Linked DNA regions of Actinocatenispora thailandica. The protein of the gene in region 2 interacts with the protein of the main gene of each other region in a pairwise test. Links are inferred from orthologs where the notes say so. Each region holds a gene or a part of one and is shown on either strand. Other genes may lie near its edges. The genes, in order: leuS and ligA.

The links.
Region 1: the proteins of ligA (region 2) and leuS interact in binary tests that used the Escherichia coli proteins (3 or more experiments, as listed by UniProt). The link is inferred for Actinocatenispora thailandica from one-to-one orthologs.

What each region holds. Positions count from the first base shown.
Region 1 is NZ_AP023355.1:2,714,319-2,718,112, reverse strand. The notes cover bases 44-3,526. They hold leuS (leucine--tRNA ligase), read right to left. Parts: upstream 3,148-3,526; coding sequence 244-3,147; downstream 44-243. Other genes in these bases: Athai_RS12090 (trypsin-like serine peptidase), read right to left, coding at 44-112. In the rest of the region: more of Athai_RS12090, read right to left, coding at 1-43.
Region 2 is NZ_AP023355.1:2,417,938-2,421,218, reverse strand. What follows is about bases 312-3,281. They hold ligA (NAD-dependent DNA ligase LigA), read right to left. Parts: upstream 2,904-3,281; coding sequence 720-2,903; downstream 312-719. Other genes in these bases: Athai_RS10720 (ferritin), read right to left, coding at 3,160-3,281; Athai_RS10730 (putative bifunctional diguanylate cyclase/phosphodiesterase), read right to left, coding at 312-473. Also shown: more of Athai_RS10730, read right to left, coding at 1-311. UniProt on the Escherichia coli protein: DNA ligase that catalyzes the formation of phosphodiester linkages between 5'-phosphoryl and 3'-hydroxyl groups in double-stranded DNA using NAD as a coenzyme and as the energy source for the reaction.

The DNA.
Region 1 (3,794 bases), 300 kb from region 2 along the record:
CGCTCGGCGCGGCCGACCGGCCTTGCGTGCCGTGGCCGGCGCAGCCGGTGGCGACGACCCCGATCAACACTGCCAGTACGGTGATGACCACGCCACGTCGTCGAACCAGCACCACGCCAGCCTACGGCCGCGCCGCCCAGCCGAACGGAAGAAGCAGGTCAGCGGACGGCGAACGGCCCGGGGCGGCGCCCCGGCACCGGCACGCCCGGCGCATCGGAGCACCACGCCGACCGACCCGGCGGATCAGAGCACCACGCTGACCATCCGCCCCGGTACCACGATGACCTTGCGCGGGGTGCGGCCGGCCAGGAACGCGGCGACCTTCTCGTCGGCCAGCGCCGCCGCCTCGACCGCGTCGGCCGCGGCGTCCGGCGCCACCTCCACCCGACCGCGTACCTTGCCGTTGACCTGGACCGGGTACACCACCGACGGGGCGGTCAGCCACTGCGGGTCGGCGACCGGGAACGGCTGGTACGCCAGCGACTCGTCGTGCCCCAGCAGCTGCCACAGCTGCTCGGCGACATGCGGCGCGAACGGCGCGACCATCAGCACCAGCGGCTCGGCGATCTCGCGCGGCGCGCCGTCGGCGGAGATCTGCACCAGCTTGTTGGTCAGTTCGATCAGCTTCGCGATCGCCGTGTTGAACCGCAGCTCGGAGGTCTCCGTGGTGACCCCGTCGATGGTGCGGTGCAGCAGCCGCCGGGTGTCGTCGTCGATCGCGATGTCGGCGACCCGCGGCTGCCCGGTGTGCTCGTCGACCAGCGAACGCCAGACCCGCTGCAGGAACCGGAACGAGCCGACCACGGCGCGGGTCTCCCACGGCCGGGACGCCTCCAGCGGGCCCATCGACATCTCGTACACCCGGAAGGTGTCGGCGCCGTAGACGTCGCACATCTCGTCCGGGGTGACCACGTTCTTCAGCGACTTGCCCATCTTGCCGTACTCGCGGTCGACCGGCCGGCCCTCGAACGAGTAGCCGTCGTCGGTGGCCACCACCTGCTCGGCGGGCACGTAGAAGCCGCGCTCGTCGGTGTACGCGTAGGCCTGCACGTACCCCTGGTTGATCAGCCGGCGGAACGGCTCGGCGCTGTCCACGTGGCCCAGGTCGTGCAGCACCTTGTGCCAGAACCGGGCGTACAGCAGGTGCAGTACGGCGTGCTCGACCCCGCCGACGTACAGGTCGACGCCGCCCGGGTCGGTCGCGTCCCGCGGACCCATCCAGTACTTCTCGTTCGCCGGGTCGACCGGCGCCGCGGCGTTGTCCGGGTCCAGGTAGCGCAGCTCGTACCAGCAGGAACCGGCCCAGTTGGGCATCGTGTTGGTCTCCCGGCGGTACCGCTTCGGCCCGTCGCCCAGGTCCAGCGTGACGTGCACCCAGTCGCTCGCCTTGGCCAGCGGCGGCGCCGGCGACGACTCCGCGTCGTCCGCGTCGAAGGTGACCGGGGAGAAGTCGTCCACCTCGGGCAGCTCGACCGGCAGCATCTCGGCCGGCAGCGGGTGAGCCAGCCCCTGCTCGTCGTAGACCACCGGGAACGGCTCGCCCCAGTACCGCTGCCGGCTGAACAGCCAGTCACGCAGCTTGTAGGTGGTGGTCGCCTCGCCGTGGCCGTGCGCGGCCAGCCAGTCGGCGATGCGCTTCTTCGCCGCCGGCACCGCCAGCCCGTCCAGGCTCACCCCGTCGCCGGTCGAGTTGACCACCGCCGCGGTGCCGGAGACGAACGCGTCGTCCCAGCCGGCCGGGTCGTCGCCCCGGCCGTCGTCGGGGGCGACCACGCAGCGCATCGGCAGTCCGTACGCCCGGGCGAAGGCGAAGTCGCGGTGGTCGTGCGCCGGCACCGCCATGATCGCCCCGGTGCCGTAGCCGGCCAGCACGTAGTCGGCGATGAAGATCGGGATCTGCGCGCCGTTGACCGGGTTGATCGCGTACGCGCCGGTGAACACCCCGGTCTTGTCCTTGTTCTCCTGGCGCTCCAGCTCCGACTTGGCCGCGGCGGCCCGCCGGTAGTCGGCCACCGCGGTGGCCGGGTCGGGTGCGCCGCCGGTCCAGGCCGCCGGCGTGTCGGCCGGCCAGCTCGCCGGGACGATCGCGGTGACCAGGTCGTGTTCCGGCGCCAGCACCATGTAGGTGGCGCCGAACAGGGTGTCCGGCCGGGTGGTGAACACGGTGATCGACTCGGCGTGTTCGGCCACGTCGAAGCTGACCCGGGCGCCGTGCGAGCGGCCGATCCAGTTGCGCTGCATCAGCTTGACCGGCTCCGGCCACTCCAGCGTGTCCAGGTCGTCCAGCAGCCGGTCGGCGTAGGCGGTGATGCGCATCATCCACTGCGCCAGGTCGCGCCGGAACACCGGGAAGTTGCCCCGCTCGGACCGGCCGTCCGGGGTGACCTCCTCGTTGGCCAGCACGGTACCCAGCCCCGGGCACCAGTTCACTGGTGCCTCGGACCGGTAGGCCAGCCGGTACCCGTCCAGCACGCCGGCCCGCTCGGTCGCGGACAGCTGCGCCCACGGCCGGCCGTCCGGCGTCGGCCGGGCGCCGGCCGCGAACTGCTCGACCAGCTCGTCGATCGGGCGCGCCCGGCGCTGCTCGCTGTCGTACCAGGAGTTGTAGATCTGCAGGAAGATCCACTGGGTCCAGCGGTAGAACTCCGGATCGGTGGTGGCGAACGTGCGCCGGTCGTCGTAGGCCAGCCCCAGCCGGCGCATCTGCGCCCGGTACCGGTCGATGTTCTCCTCGGTGGTCTTGCGTGGATGCTGGCCGGTCTGCACCGCGTACTGCTCGGCCGGCAGCCCGAACGCGTCGAAGCCCATGGCGTGCAGCACGTTGAACCCGGCCATCCGCTGGAACCGGGTCAGGCAGTCGGTGGCGATGTAGCCCAGCGGGTGACCGACGTGCAGCCCGGCGCCCGACGGGTACGGGAACATGTCGATCACGTACTTCTTGGGGCGGTCCAGCCGTGCTGCCTCGGCGCTGCCCGGGGCCGGTGCCAGCGGGCCGACCGGGTTCGGCGCCCGGAACGTCCCCTGCTCCTCCCACCGGTCCTGCCAGCGGCGCTCGATGTCGGCGGCCAGCGCCGCGGTGTAGCGGTACGGCGGGGCGTCCGCGCCGGAGCCCGCGGCACCGCCGGTCTGTTGCGCACTGTCGGTCATCGCAATCCACCACCGCTATCTGTCGTCACGCCTGGAATGTCGCGGAGCCTGCGCACCGGCGGTCCAGCTCGGTGCACGAAAAAACCCCTCACGCAGGAGGGGTTTGCCGTGCTGCGTCGCCGGCGCGCCGGCGCCGGCGGCCGATCAGCACGGCTCGGTAAGAAGCAGGCCAGCCGCCATCATGTCGGGCAGTCTACCTCCCCGGCTCCACGCGCCGGCACCTGCGTTACGGCGACGGGGAGTCACCGCCACATCTCGGACGTTCGGCCGTACCGGGATCGGGACGCCGGGGGCCACGATGGCGAACGGTGACGGAAGCGTTGTCGAAAGATGATCAGCCGGGCCACCGGCGGTACCCGTATAGCCTGAGAGGATGCACTCGGGCAGCCCGCCGTCACCGGGCTGCGACACCGACGCGCGGACCGTCGCCGGACGGCACGTGTCGGTGACAGCGCCCGGACGCGTGCGCTCGACCCACGCGTGCGGCGGACAAGGAGGAGGCCGGTGACCGCCCAACACACTCTCGACGAGCTCGGCGCACCGATGCCCGCGGAGCAGCTCCGGGAGACCGCCGAAGCCATCGTGGGCAACATCGAGCGGGTCATCGAGGGCAAACCCGCGATCGTCCGGTTGGCCCTCGCGGTGCT
Region 2 (3,281 bases):
GCGCCGACCACCGCCACCGCGTGCCAGCCGGTGGCCCGGAGCACGTCCTCGCGCACGGTGTGCAGCACGAGGGCGGCCGCCCCGTAGGCGAGCAGGTACTGGGCGAGGTTGAACGCGGCGCGCCACAGCTTGGCGCGCAGCCGCCAGGTCGAACCGATGATGGCGACCACCGCCAGCAGGACGGCCGGGCCGAGCCCCCACAGCAGTAGCACGGTGAAGCCGAAGCACACCGACGGGAACACCCCGACCGAGCTGCCCCGCTGCCGCGGCCCGCTGAACGGGCCGGCGTCCACCACCGCCGCCAGCAGGATCAGCAGCCAGCCGTCCACCGGCAGGTCCGGGACGGCGCGGACGAGGCCGGGCAGGCCGAGCGCGACGACCGCGGCACCGGCGGCGACGACGACCGCGACGTAGCCGACGAAGACCCGCTTGTGCCGCAGCGGCGGCTCGTTGCGCAGTGCCGTCGACTCCATCCACCCCTCCGAGACGGAAGAAGGTCACCGGCGCACCGACGCGTGGGGCACGTGTCGCCGATCGCCGAGGTCGCGCCGTGTGGACCCGCACAACTGGACGACCTCGGTGTGAAACGAGGTCGATCGGGCACAGTGACGCCTACCTGGCGCAGTATGGACCTGCCGGCCATGACAACCCTGCGTGTCCGCCGAACAGCGAACAAAGTCGGCCTTTTTGTTACCTCCGGGTGATGTGAGCCGATCCGGTCACCGTCGGTTCCCGCCGGCCGCTGCGGCGTCCTCGTCCGGACCGACCTGGGCGCGCGCGGCGGCCGCCTCCGGGCCTTCGGACAGCAGCACGGCGAAGCCGTCCTCGGTCAGCACCGGAACCTTCAGCGCCAGCGCCTTGTCGTACTTGCTGCCCGGGTTCTCGCCGACCACCACGAAGCCGGTCTTCTTGGACACCGAACCGGTCACCTTGCCACCGCGGGACTGGATCTGCTCGGTCGCCTCGTCCCGGGAGTAGCCGGCCAGCGAACCGGTCACCACGACGGTCACCCCGGCCAGCGGCCGCGGCGCGTCGTCCGCGTGTTCCTCCTGCATCCGCACCCCGGCGGCGCGCCACTTGTCGACCACCTCGCGGTGCCAGTCGACGGCGAACCAGTCACGGACCGCCTCGGCGATCGTCGGCCCCACCCCGTCGACCGCGGCCAACTCCTCCTGACCGGCCTCCGCGATCCGCTCGACCGAGCCGAACTCGCGCGCCAGCGCCCGCGCCGCGGTCGGCCCCACGTGCCGGATCGACAGCCCGACGAGCACCCGCCACAGCGCCGCGTCCTTGGCCGCGGCCAGGTGTTCGAGCAACCGGTGCGCGTTGCTGCCGAGCGTGCCGTCCTTGTTGACGAAGAACGGCGAGCTGGCGAGCCTGGCGGCGTCCAGCCCGAACAGGTCCCCCTCGTCGGCGATGACCTGGTCGGCGAGCAGCGCGCTGGCCGCCTTGTAACCCAGCGCCTCGATGTCGAACGAGCCGCGGCCGGCCAGGTGGAAGACGCGCTCACGTAGCTGCGCCGGGCAGCGCCGGGTGTTCGGGCAGCGGATGTCGGCGTCACCCTCCTTCTCCGGGCGCAGCTCGGTGCCGCACTCGGGGCAGCGGGTGGGCATCACGAACTCGTGCGCGTCGGCCGGCCGCAGGTCGGTGACCGGCCCGACCACCTCCGGGATGACGTCGCCGGCCTTGCGCAGCACCACCGTGTCGCCGATCAGCACGCCCTTGCGCCGCACCTCCGAGGCGTTGTGCAGGGTCGCGAACGCGACCGTCGAGCCGGCGACCCGGACCGGTTCGAGCACCGCGTACGGCGTGACGCGGCCAGTGCGGCCCACGTTGACCCGCACGTCGGTCAGCTTCGTGTTGACCTCCTCCGGCGGGTACTTGAAGGCGATGGCCCAGCGTGGCGCCTTGCTGGTGGCGCCGAGCCGGCGCTGCACGCTGACCTCGTCGACCTTGACCACGACGCCGTCGATCTCGTGCTCGACCTCGTGCCGGTGCTCGCCGTAGTAGCTGATGTAGTCGAGCACGTCGGCCAGTGCCGGGACGACCCGCCACCGGGGCGAGGTCGGCAGGCCCCAGGCCTGCAGCGCCGCGTACGACTCGGACTGGCGGGTCGGCTCGAACCCCTCCCGGGCGCCGAGGCCGTGCACGATCAGCCGCAGCGGCCGCTGCGCGGTGATCCGCGGGTCCTTCTGGCGCAGGCTGCCGGCGGCGGCGTTGCGCGGGTTGGCGAACGGCGGCTTGCCCTGCTCGACCAGCGAGGCGTTCAGCTCGGTGAAACCCTCGACCGGGAAGTAGATCTCGCCGCGGATCTCGACCAGCGGGGGCACCGGGAACTCGGCCGAGCCGGACAGCTCGTGCGGGATCCCCTCGACGCTGCGCACATTCGGGGTGATGTCCTCACCGGTCCGGCCGTCGCCGCGGGTCGCGCCGCGCGCCAGCCGGCCGTCCCGGTAGACCAGGTCGACGGCGAGCCCGTCGATCTTCAGCTCGCACAGGTAGGAGACCTTCGCCCCGGCGGCCTCGCGCTCGACCCGCTCGTTCCAGGCGGCCATCTCCTCGTCGTCGACCGCGTTGTCGAGGCTGAGCATCCGCTCGATGTGCTCGACCGGGGTGAACTGGGTCGAGTAGGTGCCGCCGACCCGCTGGGTCGGCGAGTTCGGTGTGCGCAGCGCCGGGTACTGCGCCTCCAGCGCCTCCAGCTCGCGCATCAGCCCGTCGTACTCGGCGTCCGAGGCGGTCGGCGCGTCCAGCACGTAGTAGCGGTACTGATGGTCGTCGATCTGCTCGGCGAGCGCCCGGTGCCGCTGCCGCGCCTGGGCCGTCGGCTCGGCCCCGGCCACCGCCTCCTGCTCGGCGGTCGGTGTCGCCGTCAACTCGCTGCCCGGATCGCTCGTCGCCACGCGCTGCCCTCCTGTCGTGTAGCCGAACCGTACCTGCCGGCACCGACAGTTTCCGGCAGCTGACGGATCGCCGGTGACCGGGTCGAGAGCGCCACGGGTCGACCGGGCGGGGCCCGGCGAGATCTGGTGGCCCGGCACGTCGTACGTGGACACGACCGGCTCGAAGATCGGACCGGTGTCGGCGCTGCGGACCGGGCGAACGGGGCCGCCGCAGCCGGCGCCCGGGCGTCCGGACGTCCGGACGTCCGGACGGACCCTAGATCGCGCCACCGGCGGCGCGGGGGCCGGTGGCGCCGGCCAACTGGTCGCCGACCCGCTCCCGGGCCAGGAAGTTCTCCACGTCGAACAGGTTGCCGTTGCTTCGGCGTACCACGTTGA